4 regions of the Microcoleus sp. MOSTC5 genome follow, and region 3 is predicted to be linked to each of the others. Evidence: riboswitches for the same ligand, from Rfam matches in the RefSeq annotation. Region 3 holds a riboswitch; each other region holds the start of a gene.
The links. Region 3 has a riboswitch for cobalamin ahead of QUA54_RS16235 (energy-coupling factor ABC transporter permease). Riboswitches for the same ligand answer to the same signal wherever they lie in the genome.
Positions count from the first base shown of each region.

Region 1: it holds a riboswitch for cobalamin, as region 3 does, so the genes downstream of both, QUA54_RS05965 (CbtB-domain containing protein) here and QUA54_RS16235 (energy-coupling factor ABC transporter permease) in region 3, are expected to answer to the same signal.
Region 2: it holds a riboswitch for cobalamin, as region 3 does, so the genes downstream of both, QUA54_RS11615 (DUF1636 domain-containing protein) here and QUA54_RS16235 (energy-coupling factor ABC transporter permease) in region 3, are expected to answer to the same signal.
Region 4: it holds a riboswitch for cobalamin, as region 3 does, so the genes downstream of both, cobG (precorrin-3B synthase) here and QUA54_RS16235 (energy-coupling factor ABC transporter permease) in region 3, are expected to answer to the same signal.

Region 1 covers NZ_JAUBRK010000008.1:111,321-119,128, reverse strand. Annotated here, with positions in the region: partial or broken gene QUA54_RS05975 (transposase) at 1-124, opposite strand, end outside; gene QUA54_RS05970 (Nramp family divalent metal transporter) at 146-1,450, opposite strand; cobalamin riboswitch at 1,619-1,761, shown strand; gene QUA54_RS05965 (CbtB-domain containing protein) at 1,780-1,977, shown strand; gene QUA54_RS05960 (hypothetical protein) at 2,124-3,314, shown strand; gene QUA54_RS05955 (vitamin K epoxide reductase family protein) at 3,384-4,304, opposite strand; gene QUA54_RS05950 (hypothetical protein) at 4,360-5,007, opposite strand; gene QUA54_RS05945 (heavy metal translocating P-type ATPase) at 5,074-7,065, opposite strand; gene QUA54_RS05940 (IS701 family transposase) at 7,462-7,808, opposite strand, start outside.
Region 2 covers NZ_JAUBRK010000017.1:66,067-73,874, reverse strand. Annotated here, with positions in the region: gene QUA54_RS11630 (WD40 repeat domain-containing protein) at 193-1,281, opposite strand; gene QUA54_RS11625 (GTP-binding protein) at 1,419-2,390, opposite strand; gene cobW (cobalamin biosynthesis protein CobW) at 2,573-3,607, opposite strand; gene QUA54_RS11615 (DUF1636 domain-containing protein) at 3,797-4,207, opposite strand; cobalamin riboswitch at 4,230-4,376, opposite strand; gene QUA54_RS11610 (serine/threonine-protein kinase) at 4,511-6,517, shown strand; gene QUA54_RS11605 (serine/threonine-protein kinase) at 6,605-7,808, shown strand, end outside.
Region 3 covers NZ_JAUBRK010000026.1:67,342-75,149, forward strand. Annotated here, with positions in the region: gene cbiQ (cobalt ECF transporter T component CbiQ) at 121-921, opposite strand; gene QUA54_RS16230 (energy-coupling factor ABC transporter substrate-binding protein) at 930-1,250, opposite strand; gene QUA54_RS16235 (energy-coupling factor ABC transporter permease) at 1,254-1,973, opposite strand; cobalamin riboswitch at 2,035-2,181, opposite strand; gene QUA54_RS16240 (Uma2 family endonuclease) at 2,356-3,033, shown strand; gene QUA54_RS16245 (FAD-dependent oxidoreductase) at 3,282-4,856, shown strand; gene QUA54_RS16250 (DUF2834 domain-containing protein) at 5,139-5,471, opposite strand; gene QUA54_RS16255 (pentapeptide repeat-containing protein) at 5,529-7,661, opposite strand; gene QUA54_RS16260 (hypothetical protein) at 7,677-7,808, opposite strand, start outside.
Region 4 covers NZ_JAUBRK010000035.1:9,782-17,589, reverse strand. Annotated here, with positions in the region: gene QUA54_RS19680 (hypothetical protein) at 1-739, shown strand, start outside; gene psbA (photosystem II q(b) protein) at 854-1,936, opposite strand; gene QUA54_RS19670 (precorrin-2 C(20)-methyltransferase) at 2,165-2,875, opposite strand; gene QUA54_RS19665 (precorrin-8X methylmutase) at 2,872-3,501, opposite strand; gene cobG (precorrin-3B synthase) at 3,645-5,096, opposite strand; adenosylcobalamin-variant (AdoCbl-variant) riboswitch at 5,139-5,218, opposite strand; gene QUA54_RS19655 (hypothetical protein) at 5,423-5,827, shown strand; gene QUA54_RS19650 (GNAT family N-acetyltransferase) at 5,995-6,492, shown strand; gene cbiE (precorrin-6y C5,15-methyltransferase (decarboxylating) subunit CbiE) at 6,513-7,721, shown strand.

The DNA of each region.
Region 1 (7,808 bases), on a different contig from region 3:
GTAACCCTCTATCCCACATCAATAGCATTCCCGGCGTTACTGAGCGTAACAACTTTAACGCTCTTACTCTTTCTCCCATTTTATATGGACACATTAAGGCATCAAATATTAAATGTGTTCCTGCCTATACCGCAATCGCAGATTACTAAAAAATAGTCTGCAATAACAGCCAACTATTTAATCCTACTATAATACTAGCCACTAACCAAGCTAAGGCTTTCAGCCAAAATGGATTCACAAACTCTCCCATTAAGTTGCGGTTTGAGGTAAACATTACCAAGGGAATTACTGCAAAGGGTAATTGCAAACTAAGAATCACTTGACTGAAAACCAGTAAATTAGTTGTACTGCCTTCACCAAACAAGATAATTGTGATCAAAGCCGGTACAATTGCAATCAGTCGAGTCAGCAAGCGCCGCAACCAAGGTCGCAGTCGAAAATTTAGAAACCCTTCCATCACAATCTGTCCTGCAAGAGTTGCAGTCAAAGTTGAATTCTGCCCCGAAGCCAATAAAGCAAACGCAAAAATTGCACTGGCAGAACCCACACCCAGCACTGGAGAAAGCAGTTTGTAAGCATCTTGAATTTCTGCTACTTCTTGATAGCCGGAAAAGTGAAAGCTGGCAGCAGACAATATCAGAATTGCGGAATTAATAAACAAAGCTATTGATAGCGCTACGGTAGAATCAACTGTGCCAAATTTAATTGCTTCCCATTTTTTATCAGCAGTTTCTTCCCAAGAGCGAGTTTGCACGATCGACGAATGCAGGTAGAGATTGTGGGGCATCACAGTTGCCCCTAAAATACCAACCGCAATATAAAGCATTGCCTGATTTTGCAAAATCTCTAGGTTGGGAACATAACCGAGTAAAACTCCTCCGGCATCTGGTTTGGCAAAAATCATTTCGGCTATAAAGCAACCGCCAATAATTGCAATAATCGTAATCACCAAAGCTTCGATATAACGAAAGCCTTTTCCTTGTAAAAATAACACCATTATTACATCTAGCGCAGTGATGCACACTCCCCAAACTAAGGGAATGCCAAATAGCAATTGCAGTCCGATCGCACTTCCAACAAGTTCCGCTAAATCGCAAGCCGAAATAGCAATTTCACAAAGTATCCACAGCACAAAACTGACTCGCGGACTGAAATAATCTCGACAAGCTTGTGCCAAATCTCGTCCCGTTGCCACTCCCAAACGCACGCAGAGTGATTGCAGCAAAATTGCCATCAAATTAGATAGCAAAATCACACTTAATAGCGCATAGCCAAACTTTGCTCCCCCCGCTAAGTCAGTCGCCCAGTTTCCCGGGTCCATGTAACCCACTGAAACCAAATATCCAGGCCCTGCGTAGGCCAGCATTTTACGCCAGAAACCTTTACTGTTGGGAACCGGGATGCTGCGGTGGACTTCAGGAAGGCTGGGTCTGTTTTCCGGGGGAGTCATTGGTTTTATTGTTAAATTATTTTCATATTGTTTTCATAATCTCACAAATTCCGTTAAATTTCATCAGTCGTATGGCTCAAAATGCGCCAAAGTTGCAAGAAATATGAAGTTGTGTATTTTTTATCTAACACTCCAGGTAATGTGAATGCAGCAACAGAATGTGTGATATGCTCTGAATATCAAATCGGTTCTGGTGAGGAACAGCCACCAGAGGTAACGGGGAAAGTTCGGTGTAAGTCCGGCACTGTCCCGCAACTGTGAAGGAGACAAGTTCTCCAAGTCAGGATGCCCGCCGACACCCAAATTTACTTTATTCATCTGCGAGGTACATGATGACTACTCAATCTTCTTCTTCTTCGGTTTGGCAACAAACGGCACGGTTGACGCTTTCAACACCCGTGCAAGCGACGCTCTACATCTCCCTATTCGCTTTGACTGTCTGGACTGTTTACTTTACAACCTATCCCGCCGTCCATAACAAGGTACACTCTCTGCGCCACCACACTTTGATGGTTAGTTGTCACTAGACAAGATTGTTTTTATTTGAGATATTGCACTGCGATTCGTTTAATCTGTTGGGGCGGGTAAACCTGCGAGCTTTCTCACAGTGCAGACAGGTTAAATAAACCCGCCCCCCACCCCGCGCGAGATTCCTTAAAAGTCCAGAATTAAAATGTCAAAATTAAAGTTTTCTGCGCTCATCAGTGCTGTCTGCATGATGAGTATCTTTTTCTATGGTTGGGTTGGGTTTTCGCAGTCTCCACAATCAACTGTGCGACTGACTTCTGAACCCCCAATCAGCCAGATTTTACCCTTTGAAGCCGAGGCAACTACACCTTTATCTCCAGTGTCGTTAAAGCTGCAAGCTTTAGATGCGGTGGGGATTCCCTTAGAGAATGCTCGAATTAGTTTGACAATTTTAACTCCGCCTAAAAATCATTGGTTTACCACCGATTTTCCGATCGTGGAGGGAACAAAGTTGCTGGATATAGAGGCTGTTGCAGCTAAAGGTGAGTTACAAATCCAGCAAATGCTGCCCATTAGGGGAAATTATCAATTGTTAGCAAAGGTGACTCCGATCGCAGAAAATGCTTTTACTCCTATTCAGCAAACTTTAACACTATCCGTGCCGGAAAACGGGGTGAAGTATCGCAATTTTGGGATTTTAGCTGTGATTTTGTTGGTTGTTGGGCTAGGTGGCGGCTTGGCGATTGGAGGAAAGCCCAAAATCCAAGCAGGAGAAATAGCGCCTGAAAGAGTGCGATTGCTGTTAAGTGGGGCGATAATAATTGCGATCGCTACCTTGTTATATGTTAATGTCAGTGCTGAAATTGCCCAGTCTGAGATGTCGATGCCAATGTCTCACATGACAGAATCTAAACCGACAGAAAAAACTAGCCCCATTGTGCAATCTCAGGGTTTACAGGTGCGACTTTCTGGAGATGTTAGTGCGACAGTAGGGAAAGCTGCTAATTTACAAGTTCAAGTCACCGATACCAAAACAAATCAGCCAGTCACAGATGTATTGTTCAATGTTAAAGTCACCCAACTCGAAAATGATTGGATTGCTTTTGCCTACAAAGGTGTCCCGGATGCAGCCGGAAAACTGATATGGCAAGAGCAGTTTTTTGATGGCGCACCTCACAAAGTAGAGGTAGAAGTTTCTCCCCAACCCAACGGGGCCCGTCAGTTTTCACCATTCCAGGTTTTACAAAGTATTGAAGTTGAGGGAGTCGCGCCTCCTCTTTCAGTGCGGTTGACTGTTTTAGCTTACTTTACAGGCATTGTAATCGCGGGGATGGCGATCGGATTTGGATTGCAGCGCCGTTTGCTTGGGCTGCGGCTGAGAGTAGGGCGCATTTAACCGGATTTCGGATAATTTAATTTAAGTGCGATCGACTATGATTAAGTCGATCGCCAGAAATCACTCTTGTCAACGTTCCTGATTTGAGAGCTCTTTAAATTCGCGAGAGCCCTGATAACCTGATAAATCAGCTAACTCCTGCAAAGATTTTTCCCCTTGGTAAAACTTACCATTAATTTCCCAAGTAGGAGTCCCCTCAATCTTCGCAGCTTCGCAAAGATCGCGCCGAGCATTTTTCCCTTGAGGATTGCACTCGATATAATTGATAATGCGAGCCGCTTCTTTGCCAAAACTTTCCTTCTGCGCTTGACAGTGCTCGCAGGTAAAAGAGCCGTACATTTTAGCTCCCACTCTTTTTAAATGTTGCGCTAAAGCAATTTCTGAAGTACCAGAAGATGTTGTAGTCTTCATGCTAGTCTCCCTAGCTGTACCGAGATTATTGACATCGGCATAAAGAGCCAGAGAAGAAATCAACACTAACATAGACACCAGAATTCCTATAAAAAATAGTTGCCCGATATCATCCCATTCGCGACCGATTAATGCTAAGACAAACAAGCTAGTTGCAAATAAAGCAGAGGCAATACAGTAAATACAAGCTGCTTTGATATCAACAGCCAGTACATACATTAGATAGCCACTGAAAATCGTCATAGCTGTGCTACCAGCAAACAGAAATAGTCCTGTCCAAGACTCTAACTTAGAGCGGAGACTTTTCTGTTCTGCGGGATTAACAAGTAGGGGAGCTACGGCAAAAACTATCATGCTCAAATAGCCCAAAAAACCGAACAAAGAAAGAGGCAAACCAAAGACATAGGCATAGGGACTCGAAAGCACGATATCGCAGCCTTCGATCGGACAAACTGCCGTTCCGTTGGATAACTTGACCACTGTTAGATAAGCAGTGATCGCAGCCCCTATCGAGGCAATTCCTGCCGTGAGCGGACGAGAATAGCGGTGAATCCAAGGCATGGAACGTTGACGACGCATAATATTTTTTCCTGTGCTGGATATTTCCCAAGACTAAATTGTATTACCAACCATTTTACACTTTGATGAAATAAGCCACAATTCCTAGAAGGATTAATACTGCTCCGGTTAATCCTTGTTCGTGATCCTCGAAAAAATGCAGCTTTTCTTCTAAAGCATTAACTCCTTTCATTCCCAAGTCTACTAGCAAAACCATTCCCAAAACGGTCACCACTAAGTAGACGACAGAAACTACAAGTATGCCGCTCCAACCAATCGTTCCTGCTGAAAAAAAGTAGGCTTCTATTTCGATGCAAGGCGAGAAAAACATTCCTGTTCCTAAAACAGCTAGGATTTGAAATTGCGATCGCTTGGTAGTTAAATTAGCTGTTTCTGCGTGATGGTGGTGGTGTCTGCGAGAACTATCTAACTCTGCCAAAAGATAGAAAATTCCTAAAACCAATAAAACTAAAGGCGCAATTATTTTAGCTGTCTCTACATAGGTAGCAGCCAACTTGAAACCAAATAAGCCGATGACAATTCCAATTAGGATAATGCTGAGGGTATGAGCAATTCCTGTAATTAATGTTGCCCGCAAAGTTTCGCGACGAGACCAATTTTCAGTTTTACCAATGGCAATTAAAGGCATCCAGTGGCTGGGAATTAATGCGTGAATAATACTAAGAGCTAGACTTCCCAAGAGAATTTTGATGAGACTTTCCATTTGCTTTCCTCTACAAATTGCTACAAGGAGGGAGGAATTGCCCGCCCTCCTGGAGTTGTCAGCCGACTACTTTAAAACTCTAGTCGCATTGAAAATAGCTGCTAAAGCCACCCCAACATCAGCAAAAACTGCCTCCCACATAGTAGCTAACCCAAAAGCACCCAAAGCAATAAATATGCCTTTGACTAACATGGCAAAAATGATATTTTGCCAGACAATATTGTGAGTTTTTCTGGCAATTTGGATGGCTTCAGCCACTTTTGACGGTGCATCTGACATAATTACAACATCGGCAGTTTCGATCGCCGCATCAGAACCCAAACCCCCCATCGCTATGCCCACATCAGCTCTAGCAAGCACGGGTGCATCATTAATTCCGTCCCCCACAAAGACAATTTTATCGCCTTTTTTAGATTGAGAGATCAGTTTTTCGATCGCCTCTACTTTTCCTTCCGGCAATAACTCGGCTAAGTAGGAATCTAAACCGAGCTTTCTCGCAACACTATCGGCTACAGCTTGATTATCTCCTGTGAGCATCACGATTCGCTCAACACCCTGTTTCTTGAGGTCGCGGATAGCCTGTACTGCGTCTTCCTTAAGCTCGTCAGCAATCAAAATATACCCAGCGTAGCGGTTGTCTACCGCTAAATGCACTACTGTACCTTCAGCATTGCAGACATCGTGAGCAATGTTTTCTCGGTGTAGCAAATGGTCATTTCCCGCCAGCACAATTTGATTATTTACTTTGGCTCGAAGACCGTGTCCCGCTATTTCTTCGTAATCTTTCACCTCCGATGAATCTATCTTTCCGCCGTAAGCTTCCATAATAGATTTCGCGACAGGGTGATTTGACTGAGATTCTACTTTAGCAGCTATTTCCATTAACTCTGTCTGGGAAAAACCATTCGTAGGCACAATTTGTGCTACTTTAAAAACTCCTTTTGTCAGAGTTCCTGTTTTGTCCAAAACAACTGTCTTGACTGCTGTCAGGGTATCTAGAAAAGTCGAGCCTTTAACCAAAATACCGCCCTTGGCTGCACCGCCAATTCCCCCAAAGTATCCCAGAGGAATGCTAATCACCAATCCGCAAGGGCAGGAAATAACTAACAAGACTAGGGCGCGGTAAACCCACAAAAATCTGTCTGCATTAGTTGCTCCTGAAATGAACAAAGGCGGAATTAAAGCTACTGCTAGCGATGCAAATACTACAAACGGCGTATAATAACTGGCAAATTTGGTGATGAATTTCTCAGTTTCAGCTTTTTTGCTTCTGGCATTTTCTACTAATTCCAGAATTCGGGAGATTGAAGATTCACCGAAGATTTTGGTCACTTTGACGGTGAGAACTCCTGTCTGGTTAATTGTTCCTGCTAAAACTGTTTCTCCAACTTTCACGGTTCGAGGTACTGATTCTCCAGTTAGTGCAGATGTGTCAATCTGAGAGTTGCCGTCTATAATTTCACCGTCTAAGGGGATTTTTTCTCCCGGTTTGACAAGGATGATATCGCCGACGGCTACGGTTTCTGGCGAAACTTTTTTGATGTCGCCATTTGCCTTGAGGTTGGCGCTGTCTGGGCGAATTTCTAAAAGCGATCGGATCGATTGACGCGATCGCCCGATCGCAAATTCTTGAAAAAGTTCTCCGATTTTGAAAAACAACATCACCCCGACTGCTTCAGGGAGTTTGTGAATAGCGACAGCGCCGAGTGTTGCTATAGTCATTAAGAAATTTTCATCAAAAAATCGACCTCGCAGAATATTGCGACCCGCAATGGTTAAAACATTCCATCCGCTTAAAAGATAGGCTGGGATGAAAACCAGATATTCACCTATAGAATAGGGCGTGTTGTGCAGTTTTTCTTCAAAAATTAAACCGCCGACAAATAGTACAACAACCAATATCACAGGAATCAATTCTTGCTTGAGGTTAAAATCTCCGTTCCCGTGGTCGTGGTCGTGGTCGTGGCCGTGGTCGTCGTGGTTATGATTCTCATGGCTGTGTTCGTGGTGGTCGTCGTGACTACAGCAGCCGGAATCCGATGCTTTTGGCTTGTTCATGATGTCTCCTAGGTTGAAAAGTACAATTAACTTATGAACAGACATTCATACTATATCTCCAAAGCTGACAATTTGGGAAATTATTGAGTTAAAAGTTGGGCTGCTAGTTAGTTCGAGTTTGCGGTCACAAGTTGCGATCGAGAGTAAGAATTATTATCGTTTTGTTTAGGTTAAGTAAAAATTATTGACTCAAAGAGAGGAAATGATTCTAATTATCAAGGCTTGCATCAAATCCGGTTAATAAACGTGATATTTGTAGGGACAAGAATCAGCCCCAGATGTTTTATTTAGGCTTCTTATATGTAGATGAGTTGGGAATGGATAACCGAGACCAATATGATTATGCTTGGAATGAACGAGGCAACGTTTCCATGGACTTACCCCTCTTCTGTCACTCTAGGCAGAAGAAAATAATAATTTACTCTCATTTATTAAGTAAGAGAAGGGATTTGGGTAAAAATTCATTAACGCTCTTAATCGAGCCAAGCCTGTAGATAATTGTGGAATCGGAAAAACTTTTAGCCACTGTTTTATCAAGTTAAAGCTAATTAAAGGTTGCAGTATTAATCTCAAATTATTTAGATGGCTCTGCCAACCGTTTTTTTCATCCCAATTTTGATGTTGCTCAAAGCGATGGAGAAATGAGAAGTTTTTTGCGGATGAAGAGCTGGGTGATGAAGTCGGGGAGTTAACGGCTGTTTTAGACCTAGTATAGAGGCCGATCATCAGGTAAGCACTACAAA
Region 2 (7,808 bases), on a different contig from region 3:
AATGGGTGTTTCAGCAGGTGGTTTTGGTCGAGAATACTGTTGAGTTGTTCGAGAAATTGCTGTTGGGTGATAATTGTCGATCGCCTTTGAGGATAGTGCAGTCACTAAAATGTGATTGTAATTTAGCATTTTGTCAAGACCAAGTTTTTAATTTTTATATTTTAGTCAAACTGGTGTGATCGCTGTGCGAACTTAAGACCCCCTGAACTCTTTGCCGCCCATAGATTGTGACCAAACCAGCAATTCACCTCCACAACCGCCCGCGATCAGAAACTGGCCTGCGGGATGCCATGCGAGACAGGAAAAACCGCCCTCTGCACCTTCTAGAATTTGCAGCAATTGTTCTGCTTCGTCCCACAAACAAACTTGACCGTCTGCCGCTGCGGAAGCTAATAAAAATGTGGAAGGTTGAAAGGCGATCGCATTTACAACTTTTTCATGCACCTCTAACCCCCAAGAATCCCAACCGATACTTTCATCAGCGTGTTTTTCCCACACTGAAATACCTTCAGAACTCGCCGCAGCTAACAAAGGCGCACCCAAGGAATTAGTTTTATCCGACCAAGCTAACTCCCGAACTTTCCCCGGAAAACCCTGCATTACCCAGGGTTCAAAATTGCCCCATTCATTAACAATTAGAGTGTTGTCCATATTGCCGCAAGCTAAATATTCCCCTTGTGGCGACCAAGCAATTGCACCTGTTGCAGAGGGTACTGATAAAGTTTCCGGGTCTTCTTCCCAGTCTTCGCCATGCCAAACTTTGACACCTTGATAGCCGCTAACTGCCAGATATTGAACCATAGGATGCCATGCTAAATCGAGGATAGATGATGAGTCGAAATTCAGCGTTACTTCAACAACATTATCCTCAGCATTCCATACTTGAACGTACCGGCCCATACTGAAAGCTAACTGGTTGCAGTTGGGACTCCAAGCTAACTTGTCAACCCAGACGCGCTGGTTATCCAAACCAGCAATTAATTCCCCAGAATTAACGCGCCAAATTCGCACTTTTCCATCTTGTCCGCCAGCAGCTAGGAATTGACTGTCGCGGGAAAAAGACAAGCAATCGGCTGATTTACCCGTGGCAGTTTGTAGCGTTTGCAAGGACAATTCATTAACTGCCCCTACTGCCGCCAGCATCACTTCGCCCGCAGCAGAACAGACTGCTAAAGTTGTACCATCCGGCGACCAAGTAACAGCAGTTACGTAGTCAGACAGCATTGCTTTGGCTTGAAATTGCAGGGTTAGTTCACTTTTATTTGTCTTTTTATTATCCATATTTATTGAATCTGAGATGTTGCACTATTTTAAAAAACGGGCAAGATGTCCGTTCCACAAGAGATGAAGTTTATTCTTGTGGAACAGGCATCTTGCCTGTTCCTAAAAAGCTTATTAACAATACTTCAAGATTTCAGTTAAACCAGACATTTACGAAAATCCTCTCGCAATTGATTTTCGTTTAAGTTGCGACCGATGAATACGAGTTCATTTTTCGGAGTTTCGGTGGCTTTCCAAGGTCTATCCGGTCGGCCATCAAACACCATGTGTACTCCTTGGAAAACAAATCGCTTGTTGTCTCCGGCGACATTCAAAATGCCTTTTGTCCGAAAGATATTCGGCCCTTGAGTCCGCAACAATTCCTCAATCCAATCGCTGAATTTGTTGCGGTCAATAGCGCCGGATTCTACTATTGCTAAGGAAGTAACTGTTTCGTCGTGTTCGTGAGTGTGTTCGCCCAAAAAGTCTGGTTCGATTTCTAATGCCCGGTTCAAATCAAATGCTTTGACGCCCAACAAAGCCTCCATTGCTAATTCAGCGTTCCGGGTGCGGTAAATTTTTGCCATTGCATTCATGGCGCGAATTCGCTTTTCTAATTCAGCCAATTCTTCGTCAGTCACTAAATCAGTTTTGTTTAGTAAAACAACATCAGCAAAGGCAATTTGTTCTTGAGCTTCGTCTGCGTCCCAGTGCTGCCAGATGTGCTTGGCATCTACTACTGTGACAACTGCATCTAGCAGTAATTTTTCCCGCATATCTTCGTCTACAAAAAAGGTTTGAATTACGGGTGCCGGGTCGGCTAAACCAGTGGTTTCGATGACTATGTGATCGAATTTGTCTCGCCGCTTCATTAAGTTACCGATAATCCGAATTAAATCGCCTCGGACTGTACAGCAAATGCAGCCGTTGTTCATCTCGAAAATTTCTTCGTCGGCATCAATTATCAGTTGGTTGTCGATGCCTACTTCGCCGAATTCGTTGACGATGACTGCAACTTTTTTGCCGTGTTCCTGTGTTAAAATGCGGTTCAGTAGCGTAGTTTTGCCTGCGCCGAGATAACCCGTGAGAACGGTAACAGGAACTGATTCGATCGCCCCAGCAGTCACCATACTTGACCTCGATTATTGTACAATGATAACCATTATCGCTATTCTATACCAGATTTACTGGCAGCGATCACAATATTAAATAATGTTAATAAATTGTTCGTGAGAGCTTGGAGGGGCAAGTTTTACCAATAATATTTGCTGCAATTCAAAATATCCATCAACCCGCCCCTCTGAGATGACAATTAATTGTTAATCATAGCTGCAATTCGATCGCGCTCTAACTCTCGACCGATCAGCACTAATTTGGTTTGGCGGAGTTCGGAAGGTTGCCAAGGGCGATCGTAAAAATATTCTATCCGCGAACCCACACCTTGCAACACCATCCTCATCGGTTTCTTGGGAACCGCCACAAACCCTTTAATCCGATAGATTTCCTCCTGCTGCATCAAGGACTGCAGTTTTTTCACCAAAGCTTCAGGTTCAAATTCGCGATCGGCAATAAAGAAAGTCGAGTTAATATCATCATCGTGTTCGTGTTCCTCCTCGGCATCGTGGTGACTCGGGCGAGACTCCAAATCATCCTCAACCGCCGCATTAAATCCCAGTAGCACATCGGGGTTAATGTCGCCACCTTTGCAGGGCACAATTTTTACACTCGGACGCAATTCTTGCTGCAACCAGCTTTGGACTTTCTTGTGAGTTTCCGCATCTACGCGATCGACCTTCGTTAAAAGTACCATATCGGCACAGGCTAACTGGTCTTCAAACAATTCCTCGATCGGAGTTTCGTGATCTAAACTAGAATCAGCCTGCCGCTGTGCCATCAAAGCATCGATATCACCGACAAAAGTACCGCTAGCAACAGCTTCGCAATCGACAACAGCAACAACACCGTCTACAGTAGCACCCGTGCGAATTTCCGGCCAGCGAAAAGCTTGAATTAAAGGTTTAGGAAGTGCGAGGCCAGAAGTCTCAATTAAGATACAATCAATTTGTTCTCTGCGCTTCAACAATTCCTGCATAGTCGGCAAGAACTCCTCTTGAACAGTGCAGCAAAGACAACCATTTGTTAGTTCTACAATATTGCTGCTGACATTTTCTTCTTCGTCGCAAACTTGGCAATCGCGCAGCAGTTCTCCGTCAATTCCGATTTCGCCAAATTCGTTAACCAGAACAGCAATGCGGCGACCTTGATTATTTTGCAATAAGTGGCGAATTAAGGTAGTTTTGCCACTACCGAGAAAACCAGTGATGACAGTAACAGGAATTTTGTGCATTGATAATTTTGTGCTTATTTGGTGATGGGATATTTCGTTCCCAAGCAGAGCCTGGGAATACCGATCTAGAGGCTCTGCCTCGCTGGAATAAAGGAGCGCTTTTAATACGAGGCAGAGCCTTTGCGTATGCGTTACCAGGCAAAGCCTAGGAACGAAAGGGAAAAACTAAAGTCCTTACTACAAACCTATCTAATTTGGTAGTGGTGGAATCTTTGCTAAAACGCCTTTTTTCAGAGCTTGAGGACGCTCAGACCAAGGCAAAAAACCGTCCGGTTTGGCATAGTATTGACCCGCGCATTCGAGTACCGCCTCGACGCTTTCCGACTCATTTGCTGGTAAATCGCCAAATAGATAAGTGTACTTTCCAACAGCAGCAAATGACACCGCACAAGAGTGACTGCAAGCACTCATGCACTCAACTTCTTGAATCTCAAATTTATCAGAAAACTCCCAATCTTTAGCGAGTTTCGATAAATCTTCCATAAATTGTTGACCGCCGCTTTTACCTTCGCGCTTGCCGTTTTTCCAAACACTAGCGCAAGCAGTGCAAACAAACAGACTGTGCTTGGTGCGTACAGCCGTGTTAATTCCATCCATCATCCGTACCTCGCAGATGCGTTCAAAAGTGAGTTAGATATCGGCGGGCATTCTGACTTGAGAAACCACAAGAGTTTCATTACAGTTGCGGGACAGCGCCGGACTTGCACCGAACTTTCCCCGTTTCCTCTAGCGGCTGCTCCTCGCTAGAACCGATCGCGAAATCAAATCCTATCACACTTGCCGCCTTTTTTCAAAAAAGTTATGTTTGTAGGAGCGATCGTTTCGTTCGTAGTAAGGACTTTAGTCCTTATAAGATAACGGCTTCAGGACTAAAGTCCTTACTACCAACCATAGTAATTACCTATGAACGCTTTTGCAGACTTTTCCAAACATGGCTATCAAATAAGTCGCGAACTCGGATACAACAGTTTGGGCGGCCGCGTCACCTATCTTGCCACAAAAATTAACACAAAAAAATCCGTTGTAATTAAGCAATTTCAATTTGCCCAGTTAGGTGCTAGCTGGGCAGAATACGAAGCTTACGAACAGGAAATCAAAGTGCTGCAAAATCTGGATTTTCCGGGCATTCCCCGCTATCTCGATTCTTTTCAAACTGACAGCGGTTTCTGCATGGTGCAAGAATACAAAAATGCCGAATCTGCTGTCGCGCGGACTTTTGCGCCGCCGGATATCAAGCAAATTGCGATCGCCACTTTAGAGATTTTAGCTTACCTGCAATCGCAAAAACCGCCCGTAATTCACCGCGACATCAAACCGGAAAACTTGTTAATAGACGAAGACTTAAATGTTTACCTAGTAGACTTCGGTTTTGCACGCTTGGGAGGCGGAAACATCGCCGCCAGCAGCGTCGTCAAAGGCACGATGGGATTCATGCCACCGGAACAAATGTTCAACCGAGAATTAACCAAAGCCTCGGATCTTTACGGCTTGGGGATAACGCTGATTTGTTTGTTAACTGGGACAAAATCTGCGGATGTTGGTAATTTAATTGATGCTAATTATGGCATTCATTTTCGGCATTTAGTACCGCCGTTGCAGCAAGGTTGGATGAATTGGCTGGAAAGGATGGTAGCGCCGAGAATTCAAGATAGATATCAGTCGGCTGCTGATGCTTTAGCTGCACTAGAATCTTTGGATGTCAGCAGCTTGCCGAAAGTGAGAATTGAGCGCGATACGCTGGAATTTGCCGCTACAGAATATGGAGAAACAATAACACAAACCATCGCAATTAGCAACCCAATTCCCGATACAATGCTTTGTGGCAGATGGGAAGTCGCGCCGCATCCGAATGATCCGCCGCATACACCTTACGATCACCCTTGGATCTCGTTTGAGCCGCAGAAATTTGAGAGCAATAATTTTGATGTCAAAATCCTAGTTGATACCAAACAATTGTTGGCAAGTCAAGCTTATGAGCGCTATATAATCTTCCATACAAATTCCGAACCCGACACTTATCAACTCAAAATTAAAGTCACAACAGCTCTCCTTCCTATACCAAAACTAACTACTTTATTGTCTAAGGGCAACCTGATTTTGATCTGCTGGTTGGTGTTATTCGGCTTTCTATTTAGTATGGGCAGCAACTATGACATTGCTTTGGGTATTATTATGAGCTTAGTCTATGGATTTGCAGTTGCTGAAATCACACTCTTAGCAGAATCACATGGAAATAAAAAAACTTGGGTAGGAGGAGTATTAGGATCGCTAATAGGATTAATTTTATATTTTTTCGTTTTGTCTGTTGTTACTGAAGTTATTCGTAATTTACCCCTATCGAACAATACAATTCTATCAATTGCTGCCTCGATAGGGATGGTAATTGCGCTGATATTCTTTAGTTTATGTGGAGCTGCACTTGGAAGTATGATGAATAGGAATTTGGCTATGATTATTGCTATTATCGGGCAATTTTTATTATTTGCATTGTTTGCATTGTTTTCTTTCGTGGCAATGATATTCGATGAGGCTTTCAATGCAGCATTTTTTATTTTCCTAAGCAATTTATGTTGCATGATAGTTTATTTGTGTTGCATGATAGTTTATAGGATTTTTCATAATCGGATTGACGAGCAGACTACCCTCAGAAGAATAATTAACATTTATAATGACAAAATAGCTTTTCTTACGACCGGATTTTGTACTAGCTTGGTAGTAGCATTTCGACTGTTTTTAAACGTTGTCGCCCAACGAGAATGGGTTGAACCAATGGAAATAGTAGCTGTAGGAGGAGCTATAATCGCCTCTTTAGCTGTCACTGGTATTCCATTACTTGAGATGAGTGTTTTTAAACCAAATAGAATCCTTGCTAAGTATCGCAAATTACAAGCAAGTTTAATTAAACCTTAAACAATTGCTCGCTTGTTTTACTCAGTTATTGAGGACTAAAGTCCTTACTAAAAACCTTTTTGTGACAGAATTTATCATTACGAACCTATGAATGATTTCCCTGATTTTTCCAACTACGGCTATCAAGTAACTCGCGAACTCGGACACAACCGCGCGGGCGGTAGAGTTACCTATCTCGCTACTGAAATTAATACAAAACGTTCCGTTGTTGTCAAACAATTTCAATTTGCCCAGACAGGTGCTAATTGGACCGAATATCAAGCTTATGAAAAAGAAATTCAGATTTTGCGAGAACTCGATAACCCCAACATTCCCCGTTATTTAGATTCTTTCCAAACTGCATCGGGTTTCTGCATGGTGCAGGAATACAAAAATGCTAATTCTCTCGCAAATTCCCGCCAGCAAACACCGCAAAAAACTAAGCAAATTGCTATTTCTGTGTTAGAAATACTCAAATACCTGCAAAATCGGGTGCCGCCTGTTATTCACAGAGATTTAAAACCCGAAAATATCTTAGTTGATGACAGGATGAATGTCAGCCTGGTCGATTTCGGATTTGCTAGAATCGGTGGGGGAGAAGTAGCCGCCAGCAGCGTTGTCAAAGGTACCTTGGGCTTTATGCCGCCCGAACAAATGTTCAACCGCCAGCTAACAGTCGCATCGGATTTATACAGTCTCGGCGCCACGCTAATTTGCTTGCTAATCGGCATCAATTCTACCGAAATTGGCAGCTTGATGGATGAGACGGGGCGGATTAATTTTAAACATCGTTTACCGCAGCTAACTCCAGAATTTCTTGACTGGCTGCAAAAAATGGTGGAACCAAATTTTAAACACCGCTATGCTTCCGCAGATGCGGCCCTCAACGCTTTGATTCCCCTCAATGTAGTTCGCCCGCCTAAAAAATCAAAACTTGCACTGATATCAGTCGGATTGTTGACAGCAAGTGCTGCTATTTTACTCCCATTTATTTTGAAATCTCAGGAACCTCAACAAGTAGTTAAATCCCAACCAGAAACCAGCAAACCGAAGTTAAAACCTGTGACTCAAGTGATGTTAACTAGCGAACTAAAATCGGATAAAATTATAGATTTTGTGTCTTTAAAAAAAACACATAAAGTCTATTTTGCTGTCAGTGTTACTAACTTTTCACCGGGAGAATATTACGGTACTTGTCGCGTATTTGACTCTCAAGGAAAATTGGCAGCCGACGGTCGATCTCATTTAAGAACAACGGCAGATAGACTAAATACTTGGTGCGGGTACAATTTTACAAAGGATGACAAGCCTG
Region 3 (7,808 bases):
ATAGGACTTACCCACCGACGATCGGAAACCGGGTTTTCTACTGCATCTGCGATGCTCTAACGAAGTATTTTCGTAAAAAACCCGGTTTTTGGGCCCCCATGCTAAGTCCCAAGAATAAATTTAGCGTTGAAATACTGCGCTTAAAATGGTTAAAACCGTGCAACCAAACACGGCTTCCAATGTATATCTTCGCGAAGGTTTATAAGGGGAAGAATGCCAAACGCGCAGTTCTCCATTAAAGCCGCGCGACGCTAAACTCAAGGAAACTTGACGGTAGTTTTCCAAAGTTCGCTGAAGCAATTGCCCGATTAAAATGCCTAAACTCTGCATTCCCCGCTTCCAAGTGCGGTAGCCACAGCGCGAGTTTTGGGCTATCCAAAGTTCATCGGCGATCGCCAATAAGCTAAAAATAAACCGATACATTAGTAATAGCAGTTCTGTGACTAACTCTGGACAGCGTAATTGTCTGAGAATCTGCAAAATTTCGGTAAATGGAACCGTCAAGAGGATGAAATACATACAGCTTGTCGATGCGAAGGCGCGGGCAAATAGCAAGCTCACTTGGTATATCCCAGTGCGGCTCACATAGAGATAAAAAGTGCCGATGCTAATACCCCAACCTCGCCAGATATCCCACTGAATTGCGGGGATACGATCGCCCGCAACCGCACTCATCGCCAAAGCAGGCAAACTTGTCAGCAAAAATATCAACGGTAGCGACAGCAACCGCAAATACAGTTTCCCCGGAATACCCGCATAGACGACGATCCAGACAGCCAACCAAAGGGCGATCGACAACTGGACGATCGCCCCAGAAACCAGAGAAAGAATTAACAGGGCGATCGCAAAGGATAATTTGTGGATTGGCGGCAACCCGCGCAAGCGATTTGTATAAGCCAGACTGTCAATCTGATGGTTCATTCTGACGGCTATTCATCATCAGATTTTTGTCGCTGCGATCGCCCCTTATACAACCCAATGACGTACCCAACTACGCCAGCCCCGATTGCCGCTTGAGACGCAAACAATAGAGTTGAAATTTCTCCGCTAGCCGGCTCAAACAAGTGATTAAACCAAGGTTTATAATCCGGTTGAATTTCCGTAATTGCTTTCTTAGCTTGGTCATCGGCACCGCCATATTCACCTCGCACAAAAACGAGAGGAAACGCTGCCAAAACCATCACCGCGCCAGCCAACAGCCAATTTTGCCGCGAAATGGATTGGTGATTTTTTGTAGGTTTTTGATTCACTGCTTATGACTCCTGTCTCAATAATTTCAAAGTTTCCAACTCCGGCTTCCCGTAAGAATGCAGCCAATTCCACACTAATACAGTCAGCAATCCCTCACTAATAGCCAGGGGTACTTGAGTGATAGCAAAGATGCCAGCAAACTTGATAAACGAAGCCATAAAACCGCCGCTTGCTGCGGGGAAAGCTAATGCTAATTGAATCGAAGTCGTCACATAAGTCAGCAAATCTGCCAAAGCCGCCGCACAAAAAATTGCCGCCCGCTGGCTACCAGTTCGCAACAGCAATTGATAGATAAAATAGGCAGCGAAAGGGCCGACAATCGCCATCGAAAACATATTCGCTCCCAGCGTTGTCAACCCACCATGCGCTAACAGTAACGTTTGAAAAAGCAGCACTAAAGCACCGAGTACCGCCATCACCGAAGGGCCGAATAAAATCGCACCCAAACCCGTACCTGTTGGGTGAGAACAACTGCCCGTTACCGATGGAATTTTTAAAGCAGAAAGTACAAAAGTAAACGCACCAGCTAAAGCTAGCAATAGTTTAAGTTCTGGGTGTTCTTTTGTAATGCGAGTAATTGAGCGCAAACCTACTGCAAAAAAAGGCAACGCCACCATCCACCAAAATGCCGCCCATTGCACCGGTAAAAAACCTTCCGAAATGTGCATAGCTGCGGCGGGCGTTGCCGAGGCCAGGACAATATAACAACTCAAGCCAGCCATCAATCCCAAGCTGACCAATTTCCGATTTCCGGTCTTCACGCTGAACCTCGCAGATGAGACAATGTAAATTAACACATCGGCGGGCATCCTGACTCAGAAAGCGACATCACTTTCATTACAGTTGCGGGACAGCGCCGGACTTGCACCGAACTTTCCCCGTTTCCTCTAACGGCTGCTCCCCATTAGAACCGAATCGTTAGCCTTAGTATAGTCGATCGCGTAAGTCTCAGCAAATATTTTACAAAAATTACATCAGATTAACTAAATCAAAATTACCTATCATCTTCTCTTCTCTTCCTTCGCGTCTTTGCGGTTCGTTCAATAAATACTATCGCCAAACAAATCAACGGTATAATATTAGTAATTTTTGAGGAAAGCCGCAATGTTACAGTACAACTTGCCGAGGAACTTGCCCTCCGCCGATGAACTACCAGACTCAGATGAAACACCTGTGGATAACGAACTGCAAGAACTAATACCGGGATTGCTAAAAGCAATCTTGCTGATACTTTGGTCAGAGCGCATGGATTGGTTTTTTGGCATAGATATGGGTATCTATTATCACCCCGATAAACCTGCCATTGTGCCAGATGCTTTCTTGAGTTTAGGTGTAGAAAGGTTTTATGATGAAGAATTGCGTCCCAGTTACGTGCTGTGGGACGAAAATGTTTTGCCGACTTTTGTACTGGAAGTAGTTTCCCCAACTTATCGCAAGGAATACAGCACAAAGTTGGAGGAATATCAAGCTTTAGGCGTACTTTATTACGTCATTTATTCTTCCCGCCGCCGCCGTAAACCCCGTTTGGAAGTACATAAGTTAGTCAATGGGAAGTACGAGTTACAGCCAGGACATCCAGTTTGGATGTCAGAAATTGGTTTGGGGATTGGTTGTGAAAGGGGAAATTATTCTGGGGTGACAAGAGAGTGGTTGTATTGGTATGATGCCGATGGAAAACGTTATCTGACTCCTGAAGAACAGGTGAAAGAATCAGCCCAGCGCGCCGATCGACTAGCTCAGCGATTGCGGGAGTTGGGGATAGATCCTGATAATCAGACCTGATGGCAATCAAGAGTACCAGACTGACAGACTTTAGACGCTCAGAAACCGGGTTTTTCAATCGAGATCGATCGTCCTCAACGGAGGATTTTCTGGAAAAAACCCGGTTTCTGCGTCCAGAAATGTGTGAATTTTTATCGCAAAAATCAGGAAAGATGCAGCTAGATTTGGAAAAAACAGAGAGTTTGACGCGAAACATTGAGATGCAGCTCGAAAAGATGAAAATCAGGAGAGGTTATTAAATAATGGTCATGGATCTGCGTTCTTACGATGTCATCTGTTTTGGTGATGAAGTTCCAGGAGTTCTAGCTGTTATCTCTGCCTCCAGAGAATATCTTCGCCGAACAAAGCGTTATCCGCGAATTCTACTGATGTCGAAAGCAAGCTTGCAAGAAGGAATTGGCGGACATTTGGTAAGAGGCGGTCTTGCTTATTTAGATAGAAGTCAGATTAGTGAAGAACTTCAACAATCTTTAAAGTTAGATATCTTTGGTTCACCGGCGACAATCTATAAAGAATTCTTACAAAAATCCGGCGTTAAGGCAATTGCACTTGACCCCCGCAAAGCCAGTGCAGCGCTGAAAGAAATGCTGGTACAAGCTGGGGCAGATCTCCTCAGCAAAGTAGAAATTAAATCAGTCACTAAAGCAGGCCAAAAAATTGCCAGTATAACCACCTCTCAAGGCGTAGTTTATGCCGGCAAGCAATTTATTGATGCCACTGTCAATGCCGAATTAGCTCAAGCTGCTGGTGTGAAAAAGCTGAAGGGATTTGAAACATTTGGTCTGCCTAATTCAGAACTTCCAGTCACCCTCGTTTTTGAAACTCAAGGACTCAGTGCAAGAGCACTGAAAGAATTCGATTATATTTATCTAAAACGCTTTACCAACCTGGCCGATGCAGAGAGTCAAAAATTTTTGCTGTACGCTGCGGACAAGGATGCCAAACTAGCAGAAGAACTCCGGCGGGAAATGAGGGACACTAAAGGCAATCTCAAAACTTTGTGGGCGGGTAACGATTACATCGATGTTCGCTCGCCGGCTCTATCTGTAGCTTACCACTCCTTTAGAGGAAGAAAACTATCTTTTTCTGAAACAGGCATAATTTTAGATGAGGGAAATATAGCAATACTTCCCAATGACAGACTTTCGTGGAATGCGCTTTTATTCGCAGTCACCGCCAGCGAAGCGGAAGCCTTAGCTAGAAGCGGGAGCAAACCCACGGCTAATATGCAAAGAGAGATGTTATTTATTACAACTTGGCTGAAGAGTTTGGGGGCTACTTCTGTTACTTATGCCTCAGAACTTTATATCCGACACGCGGGCAATGTGACGGGAGTTGTAGAACCTTTAACTGGGGCACAAATGCTGTTAGGTGGCGTACCTGCTAATGAAGCGCTGGCAACATTTAGCTATCATTTTGATGTACGCGGAGGCATCCAGGGTATTCGCGACAAAGCAACTCGTCTAGGATGGTTTAAAAGTCTGAGTTTTCAACACCCTATCTTTAATATTGGCATCCGCCACGCATTAATTAAAAACGTTCCTAACCTGGCAGTGGTTAGTCCGTGTTCTGGATTTGAAGGGTTTGCCTGCTCTGTCGGCAGAATTGTGGAATTCAACGCCGCAGTTGGTCAAGGTGTTGGTATCGCTGCGGTTAATGCCATTCTAAATAACAAAAATCTAGCCGATGTATCTAACCGAGAAGTGAGACAAGTTCTCGCTGAAACAGGTCAGTTACCTAAAATTTTTGGAACTCCAAATAATGGTGATGCAATGCTATTGGCGCAATTCGAGACTCTTGCCAGTTCGGATGCTATTGCGTAATATCAATTTCAATAAACAATGCAATAGTAGGTTTGGCCCGGGGAACGAAACTCAACACAACCGTTTTTAGCAAGAAATGAGTAAAATTGCTATTAATATTATGTTCTTTAAAACGACAACAATCACGTTGGTTTGTAATGACGACTTTAATCCCGAGCAAATTCTGAGCACTTCTGTCGTCACTAAAAACCTATAACGGTGATTTTACCGGAAATTGTACAATACCTCGATCGCCTGCACTGAATTATTGTGCTGCGCGGCACTAACCTGTTAAACAACTTTTCAACTTGAGACTTCGCTTGATTTTTCCAGCTTGCTTTCCCGCACAAACAAGAAAAGCGGGAAAGCACATGAAAACGAAACAAGCACACCCAGAAGTACGTACAGCCCTACAAAACTTATATCCAATCGTTTTGACTCAGCGTACATCCAAGTGCTTCCTGCTACAGTTGCGATCGACAAATCTAAACTTACCGATTTCGCAGCAAGATTAGCCGAACTCTCGTTTACAAAGTCAAGCAAGCCAGCATTGCTAAAAAACTGCAAATTATAGTACCAAGGCAGCACAAGTCCCAGAAGTGATAGGATGAGATAAATGATTCGCTTAACGATCATAATTACCCGACCTGTTCTTCGAGCAACTGTATTACCCTACTCGCTAACAACCAATCCTTACTTCTTCTGCGGGCACTTCGGATGAATCCCCCCCTGGAAACAAATGTAAGCAATTTGACTTTTATCTAAATTCTTAGCCTCTGCAAAATCAACTCCTAGGAATCGACCCGATTTACTCCCGGTCGGACTTTGAATAAATTGCTCTGAAGCTGCTTTCCCCAGAAACACAGCGCCTTTAAAATTCGCTCCCGCTAAATTCGCGCCCCTAAAATCAACCGAACTCACCTCCGCATTCCGAAAATTCGCATCTTGCAACCGAGCATCTCTTAAATTCACGTTGGCGAGTTTAGTCGAACTCAAATCGGCATTTTGTAAGTTCGCGCCACTCAAATCAGCACCGGACAAATCAGCACCTTGCCATTCCGATTTAGACAAGTTTGTCAAGGACAACTGAGCACCTTGAGCCTTCACTTTGCCCAAACGTGCACCTGACAAATCCGCTCCAGACAAATTCGCGCTTCCTATATCTGCACCAGTAAAAATTGCATTTTTTAACTGTGCTTGCTGCAAATTTGCTCCAATTAAAATAGCACTGCTGAAATTAGCTGAGTTCAAATTGCCGCTTGACAAATTAGCTTTGTTCAGGACAGCGCGCACAAAAGTAGTCCGGTTCATTACAGCACTGTTCAAAGACGCCCCGGTCAAATTTACTCCTTCCAAATTAGCGCCGCTCAAGTCAGAAACCCAATCGTCAAATGTAGCCGGACGCCTGTCTTCGCCTGTGCCGTAAAAGCGAGCTCCCTGAAAGCTGGCATTGGTTAAATTGGTATTTCTCAACTTAATTCCCGACAAGTCAACTTTGTTTAAAACTAAAGTAAACTGAGACGGGCCTGCGGGACTTTGAGCTAAATCCGTGCGGCTCAGATCCGCGCCGTTGAGCTGGCTGCTATACACTGTGAGAATTTTGCCGATCGCCCTTTGTACTGTTCGCTGGCGGGCCGCCGCTAACTCCCGTTCTGGGGCCTTGCCGCCAAAGCGCAGGGAATCGAGGTCGTTGCTGAGAGCTTGGTTCAACCGCTGCAAGTCAGGCAAAGCTTTCGGCCCGCTACTGACTAAAGCTTGCTGGATCGCGTCCAACATGGCGCGGTTGTCTTCTTGAGCTAGCAAATCCGCTAGCAGGGGTACGGCGCGGGAGTCTTCCACCGCCCCCAAAGCCAAAATAGCCGATCGCCTGCCGGATGCCCCGCTAGCCGATGTGGGAGACAGTTTGCTGACTAAAGCTACAAATAATTCGTCGTTCCGCTGCCGCGAATCCCGCATATTTGCTTGACTTTGAGTGTAGATGAGAGTGCCGACAAACAAAGTTAAAATCAATCCGGCGCTGCCGATGGTAACTATCACTAAAGTTGTGCCTGGGTGTTGGCGCATCCAATTCCACAAACTGGCATTTGCTTTCAAGCCGGTTTGCGGAGTCACAACCAAAGCCGCAATCTGCGCGTCTTCCTCAGTCCAATCTGGACTATTGACAGGATTGGCAGACTGTTCATTCGATCGAGCGTTGACCACCAAAGTATTCGCGAGGCGATCGTGTCCCGCTTGCCGTTTGTAACGCCACGCAACCGCGCCGTCTGCGAGCACTGCCAAGCTGCTCAGCCCCCCTAAAATCAGCAAATCTGGAAACGCACCCGTCAAGCGCCAAATGCCGTAAGCGACGCCCAGAGGCACTCCCCAGCGCCCTAAAGTTTCGCGAATTAGCACTTGCCCAAAACCCGGAGGAGTACCAGACGCTGTGACAACTTTGACGCCGAACCAGCGTTTGGGGAGAGTTTGACCGGTTCTGGCGAGCAAAAACAGTTGCCACCCCGCTAAAACTGCCGGTGCCAGCAGCGCCCCTGACCAGAATAGATTAGTTAGGGGTGCGACTCTGGGGTTGCGATCGCGCACCGGTATGCCCAAAGTACGGGCGACTGTTTCGGATGCTGCTGCTACTGAGGGATTGAGCGGCACACTTTGAGATTCATTGTTGACCAATGCCCCGATACTGAAGGGAACGAGGGCGCTGGCCGCAATTAACGAAATTTCCACGGCCCAAGCGCCGCACCTGCGAACCAGCAGTGGCATTTGCTTGGATTGTCTTTGCCAAGACGGATCGGGTTGATTGATGCCGCTGGGCGCGGTGGGGCTAGCCATATTTAGAAATTCCTATTATTTGTCGTTAGTATTTGAGGACTGGGGGGAAATTGCCAATTTATACGCTATGTAGATTAGCACTCCGAGAACGGCAAGAGTCATCAGCGCTGAAATTAGCTGTACGACGCTATTGAAGACTGTCAGGAC
Region 4 (7,808 bases), on a different contig from region 3:
AACCTTTGCCGAGGGCTACTTTTCAGGGAAGACAGCGGTTAATCAGAAATACATCGTTTTTCGAGATCGGGATTTCGATGTTCAGCCAACTCCTAACTGCGGATTACTCCAACTAGATAATAGATCGGGTAATAAACCCTTTGATTTAAGTTATCGCACTTGTGTTGAAAATTACCTCTTAGAGGCTGATTTGATTGACACCTATTGGACAGAAAAGTACAATGAAAAGCAGGGAAATCCAGCTTCTAAGTGGGGACATCAAAATTCACCAGAAGTCGATCGCATTTCAGAATCGATTGAAACTAGCGCCAGGAACCTGCAAGATTACCAAGCTGTAAGATGGGCATTGGGTGACTTGGTGAACATGAGTACAGCACGACAACAACTCAAAACTACATGGACGGAGAAAGGTAAACTACCTGAGTCATTAATTTTGCAAGACTGCAAAAATCAAGCGTTAGAATTAGTTAATCAATTTAGACTGGCAGTTGAATCAGTTACACCGGAAAAATTTGAAGATAACCTTGTTTCCTATCAACAACGGTTTAACCAAGAAGAATTTTGGACAGAGAAGCAATACTTAATCTGGTTTAATGGCAAGGATATTCAAAAAGAAATACAGAGACAAGACTCTAAATACATTTCTCTAAATTCATTTTTCGATTGGGCAATTCGGAAGCTTGACATTAATCACCATCCTGATCTTATCGAATTAAGGACAAAAATAGAGCAGCTATAGCAGAAGGAAGAAGAAAGAAGGAAGAAGGAAAAAGGATGTCGATAAAAATATTTTTCCCCAAACAAAAAGCGCCCCTATTACTAGGAGCGCTTTTTGTTAATCAAAAGCTAAAACTTAGCCGTTGATAGAAGGAGCAACCATTGCTACGGGAGTTGTCTCACCAGCAGCCAAGTCGAGAGGGAAGTTGTGAGCGTTGCGCTCGTGCATGACTTCCATACCCAAGTTAGCGCGGTTGATCACATCAGCCCAAGTGTTGATGACACGACCTTGAGAGTCGATAATCGATTGGTTGAAGTTGAAACCGTTCAAGTTGAAAGCCATCGTGGAGATACCCAAAGCGGTAAACCAGATGCCGACTACTGGCCATGCACCTAACAAGAAGTGCAAGGAACGGCTGTTGTTGAAGGAAGCGTATTGGAAAATCAAACGACCGAAGTAGCCGTGGGCTGCGACGATGTTGTAGGTTTCTTCTTCTTGACCGAATTTGTAACCGTAGTTCAAAGATTCGGTTTCGGTTGTTTCGCGAACCAAGGAAGAGGTAACTAAAGAACCGTGCATGGCTGAGAACAAGCTACCACCGAAGACACCGGCTACTCCCAGCATGTGGAAGGGGTGCATCAGGATGTTGTGCTCGGCTTGGAACACGATCATGAAGTTGAAGGTGCCAGAGATACCCAAGGGCATACCGTCTGAGAAGGAGCCTTGTCCGATGGGGTAGATCAAGAATACTGCGGTGGCTGCTGCAACTGGTGCAGAGTAAGCTACGCAGATCCAAGGACGCATACCTAAGCGGTAGGACAGTTCCCATTCACGACCCATGTAGCAGAAAATGCCGATCAGGAAGTGAAATACTACCAATTGGTAAGGGCCGCCGTTGTACAACCACTCATCGAGGGAAGCTGCTTCCCAGATTGGGTAGAAGTGCAAGCCGATGGCGTTGGATGAAGGAACAACTGCACCTGTGATGATGTTGTTGCCGTACATCAAGGAACCTGCTACTGGTTCGCGGATGCCGTCGATGTCCACGGGAGGGGCAGCGATGAAGGCGATGATGTAGCAGATGGTGGCGCTCAGCAAGGTGGGAATCATCAAGACGCCGAACCAACCTACATAAATGCGGTTTTCGGTGCTGGTGACCCAGTTGCAAAACTGATCCCACAGGTTGGCGCTTTCGCGCTGCTGTAAGGTTGTTGTCATTTGTTTATGATTGCTTTATTGATTTGTCAATGTTCGTGACGGGTTTGTGTTCCGCCATGTAAATAAATATAAAGCATATTCTAAGGTTTGTAAAGTATTTTAACAACAGATTAACTGATACAAGTTATAAGGTTAAGTTATCAATATGAGGAAAGCTGGATAAATGGGCAAGAATGCACAAAAAAGTAGGGAAAGCCTGGAAGCGCGTCGCCTTCAGGCATGGAAATATTAAGATACAGACTTTTGCTGACTGGGTATCATAATCAGAGCCCAATAGGGAACTTCAGCGGGATCGACATCTACGATCGCCCGAATTCGCTGATTCGGCATAGTTGCGCGTTCTATATACAGTGCTCGATCGAACTGTCCCAACTCAATCAGCACGTCCCGGACTTTCGCAAAATGCCGGCCCAGCTTAATAATCACCGCAGCATCAACAACCGCCAGCCGATCGCGCAAAACCTCAGCATCCAGCGTCGCAGGCATAATACTTAACACATCGTTACGATAAGTCAGCGGCACTCCCAACGCAGCCGCACTCGCCATTGTCGAAGAAATTCCCGGCACAACTTCAGTCGTAAAAGTCGCCGACAAACGGTTGAATAGATACATAAACGAGCCGTAGAGAAAAGGTTCGCCCTCACACAATACCGCCACATCCCGTCCCTCGCTGAGGTGTGCCGCAATTTTCTCCGCAGCAATATCGTAATAAGGTTGAGACGATCGCGTCGGACTAAAAGGCAGCGGCATCGGAATCTCAATTTGCTCCGGGCGCAGATAATCTGCGACGATCGCCCGCGCCAGCACCTTACCATTTTCCATCGCCGGATAGGCAATCACCGGCACCGATTGCAAAATCCGATAAGCTTTCAAAGTAATCAACTCAGGATCGCCAGGCCCAATACCCAAACCGTACAATTTACCAGTAGCCTCAGTCATAATTCATCCTTTTTCGCTAACGAATTCACGGCCGCCGTTGCCATTGCACTGCCACCGCGTCGCCCGTGCAACGTAATAAATGGCACTCCCCGACTGTTGGCGGCCAGTTCGGCTTTGGATTCAGCAGCCCCCACAAATCCTACCGGGAAACCCAGAATTAAAGCCGGTTTGGGTGCTCCGGCATCCAGCATTTCCAGCAGTCGGAACAAAGCAGTCGGGGCATTGCCAATTGCCACAACCGCACCCTGCAAGTTGTCCAGCCATAAATCAAGGGCCGCGGCCGATCGAGTATTTCCCATTTGCCGCGCCAACTCCGGGATTTCGGAATGCCAGAGGGTGCAAATCACCGCATTGTCAGCGGGAAGGCGTTTGCGAGTGATGCCTTCGGCCACCATCCGGGCATCGCACAGGATGGGCGCACCTGCAGAAAGGGCCTGGCGTCCGCAGGTTGCGGCCCCGGGGGAAGCTGCTAAATCTGCAACAATATCGGTCATGCCGCAACTGTGAATTAGTCGCACCGCTACCGATTCTAAATCGGGCGGCAAGGTTGACAAATCTGTTTCGGCTCGAATTGTGGCAAAGGATTTGGTGTAGATTTCTGTTCCATCTCGAATGTAGTCAATCATTGTTTAAAACTGCTATAGGAAGTTTGTTGGATTTGTGAAATAGATTTTTTGAATTAACCGCGAAGATGGAAAGGACGCGAAGAAAGATCGAGAGATATAGAATAGAAATGATTAAAACTTGTCAGTTTTAATGGAATCTTTTTTCACTTTAAATTCCCATTTTCGGTGTTCAAAAACTCCTGCAATTGGTCGATCGCCTGCCGATCGACAAACTCACCAAATGACTCCAAAGGCTCTCGAAACCGCTGATATACCTGCAACATTCGCTCGATCGCACCGGGCATCTCGGCGGCACTAACCGCCGGAAAAATTGGTCGCCCGAAGGGCAAATCTTTTCTACCCGCATAAATCTTGTAACCTTCGATCGCCTCGTGTCCTCGCTCAATCTGAATTCCTACCAGCGTGATATCAATTGGCCGGTGCTGGGCGCAGGACTTTTCGCAACCGCTGAAATGAATGTTAATCGGCAGGTCGATCGTCAATTTTTGCGCTAAATCCCTCGCCATTGCTAAGGCGTGACTTTGAGTATCTGTCGCCGCCGACGCACAGCCGCTGCTGCCGGCACAAGCCACCAAGCACGAATCTAGGCGAGTCGCCGATGAGTGCAATCCCAAATCGGCAACTTGCTGTTTTACCTCAAAAAGCTGGGAGTTGGGGATGTCAGAAATCAACAGATTTTGCCACGGCGTAAGTCTCAGGGTACCGCTGGCTAGATTTTGGGCTAAATTTGCCAAATTCCGCAGTTGTTTTGATTCTAGCCTACCTAGGGGCAGTGCAATTCCCATGTAGGAGAAACCGGACTGTTGCTGAGGATAAATGCCGAGATGTCGGTGATTGGGGATGGATTTTTCAGATGAGGCGATCGATCTTCGCTGCACTACAAACGGTAAATTCCTCTCTACCCTTTCTAAATAAATTTCAGCGCCCCAATCTGCCAGCAGGTGACGCAAACGCGGTTTTTTGCCATCAATTCGAGACCGATTTTTTGTGTATTCAAGATAGGTGCTAGCGAGGGCGGCTAATACTGAAATACATTGCGATTCTTGGATTAAAATTCCTGTCTCGCCGTTTAAATGCAGCCGAAAAACGATTTCTGATTTTGCCGATCGCCCTTCAGCAGCTAATAAAATATCGTTGCGTAAATCGCGAATCGAAACCGATTCCCCCCCGTCAAAGCCAATACTGAACTTAGGCGAAAGTTCCGACAATTCGGGATGCGTTTGCAGGTAATCATCCCAAGCTTTTACTAGCGGGCGAGTATCGAGTAGTTGCTGTCGATCGATCCCTGCTGTCGGACTTGCCATAATATTGCGAATCGGGTCAACTTCAACGCGGCTAGATGCCAATCCCAATTCCAGCAAATCTTGCCAAAGTTCATCAGAAACTGGCGAATTCAAGTCTCGAATTTGCAAATTCGCCCGATTCGTTACTTGCAAACAACCGGTACTGTATCGATCGACCAAATCCGCGATCGTCCGACACTGCTGCGCGTTTAAAATTCCCCCCGGAATCCGCATTCTCGATAATATTCCGTCTCGGGCGCGGGAACCGTAAAATAAACCAGGACAAGTCGGCAATTCACTCAAAGCTAACAAAGAAACTCCTCCCCGTGCGACGCAGGGAATCTAAAGTAAACTCCTGAAATCGGCATTCTGACTTTGACAGTTGCGGCACAGCGCCGGAATTGCACCGGACTTTCCCGCTTTCAGGTTTAAGAAATCTATCACAAGTCGATCGGCATCAGCCAGATCGATCGAGTTTCTTAACAAATCTCCGGGCGAGCTCGCCTGTTAGGGGGGAAATTCGTTTTATTGTCTTGCTGATCCCTAAACAATTTTTTATAATCTATAATCGAAGTCAAAATCACTCTAAGAGTGCGCGACTTCTAACTTCGGCTATAAAACCTGCGATCGCGTTATTTATGACAATTGAAGAATTGCAAATCAAACTCGCAGATATCAATCACCTTGTTGAGACATTCCAAACATCAGTAGCTTTGGAAAAATACTACTCGGATGACACTGTGATGATTGAAGGAGATGGTACGATTACTAGCGGCAAAGAAAACTGCCGCCAAGGAAGAGAAATCTTTTTTCAAGAAATGTTAGTTGAGTTTCGAGAATCAAAATTAATTAGTCAAGACATCGCTGTTTCAGCCGATAAAAATTATGATTTTGTAGTAATTTCCAATTGGTACAATGATTACACCGTTAAAGTTGAAGGTCAAATCATTGATTCCAAAAGCAACCAAATTTCGATCGGCTATTGGAAAGATGGTTTGGTAGTCAAGGAAAGTTACAACTATCGAGTGATTACGGTGGTTTAGCGCTGTTTGTTAATTAGAGTTACGCAAAACCTGCAGAAACCGGGTTTTTTGCCTTATCTGCGCGCGATAACCAAGTATTGTAAAAAAAACCGGTTTATGACTACCTGTGCGTCCTGGACTAATATTGATAGGTGCGATCGTTATTGAACCTGAGAAAAATAATTCGCATGATACTTGAAACTCAGAGATTGGTGTTGAAACCGATTGTAGAGAGCGACCTCAACACGCTCCACGGAATATTGACTAATTTTTATGTGAGGAGATATCTATGTGACGGCGAAATATTGTCGCTGCAACAAGTGGAAGAAATGCTGGCCGAGAACAAAAAGCTTTTTGAAGAAAAGAAATTCGGTTTGTGGTTTATCGAGACAAAGAACGATCTAGAAACTATTGGATTTGTTGGTTTGTGGTATTTTTTTGAAGAAGCACAGCCGCAGTTGCTTTACGCACTGCTGCCGAAAGCACTTAAAAAAGGATATGCTACTGAAGCATCAACCAAAATATTGGAGTATGGTTTTAATGAACTTGGCTTGGACTATATTGTCGCAAGCTGCGATCGCCCAAACATTGAGTCGCTTAAAGTCGCAGAAAGACTTGGAATGAGGCAAGTAGAAGAAAGAATTATGAATGGAAATCCGATATTATTCTTTAGAATCGATAAGTAGTAATTAGCAGTAAGGATTCAATGCACAAATGGCTTTCGGTGGTGGGGATTGGCGAAGACGGACTTTCGGGATTGAGTGCGATCGCCCGTTCCCTACTCGATCGATCTCAAGTCGTTGTCGGCGGTGCCCGTCACCTAGCAATGCTACCAACGGACGACACCCGCGAACAATTGGTCTGGGCTTCGCCGATACAAGCAACAGTCGATGAAATCATCCGCCGCCGGGGACAGCCTGTGTGCGTGCTAGCCAGCGGCGATCCGATGTGTCACGGTATAGGCGTCACGCTGTCGCGCCAGATTCCTATTTCGGAAATGACTGTAATTCCCGCTGCATCGGCTTTTAGTCTTGCTTGCGCCCGTCTGGGCTGGGCTTTGGCGGATGTTGAGACTTTCAGTTTGACAAATCGCCCGATCGCATCGATCGCCCTTGCTTTGTCGCCGGGGGCGCGATTGCTGGTTTTAAGCGCAGATCGACACACGCCGGGAAAGGTGGCCCAATTGTTGACACAGCGGGGGTTTGGCAGCAGTTTGATGACCGTGTTCGAGCGGATGGGAGGGAACTCGGAACGGCAGATCGAGGGGGTAGCAGCAGCCTGGAAGGGAGCGGATTTGGCTGATTTGAACACGATCGCGATCGGCTGCAACTGCGATCGCGAAACCCTACTTTTTCCCCGAACTGCGGGTTTGCCGGATGCTGCTTATCGCCACGACGGACAACTTACCAAGCAGGAGGTTAGAGCCGTTACTCTGTCAGCGTTAGCACCGATTCCGGGAGAGTTGCTTTGGGATGTGGGGGCTGGCTGCGGCTCGATCGCGATCGAATGGATGCGGAGTCATCCTCGGTGCAGGGCGATCGCGATCGAACGCCACCCAACTCGGCTGCAATACATCGCCGAAAATGCCTCTACTTTCGGCGTTCCCGAACTCAAAATCGTTGCGGGAGAAGCGCCGGAAGCCCTGACAGATTTGTCTCAACCGGATGCCATTTTCATCGGCGGCGGTGTCACCGCAGAAGCTGTGCTGGAAACTTGCTGGAATGCTTTAGGTGAAGGCGGCCGATTAGTTGTTAATGCGGTGACTGTTGAGAGCGAGTTTAAAGTTTTGCAATGGCACGATCGTTATGGCGGGGAACTAATTAGAATTGGGATTCAGCGAGTAGGGGCGATCGGTTCTTTTCAGGGTTGGAAACCGCTTGCACCGGTGACTCAGTGGGCGGTAGTTAAAAGGTAAAGTAAATTATAGTCAAGCTTAATTGACAATACTTAGGACAGTTGTAGATTTGATCGAGTGTCCGAAACCCCAACTAGCTATATGGTG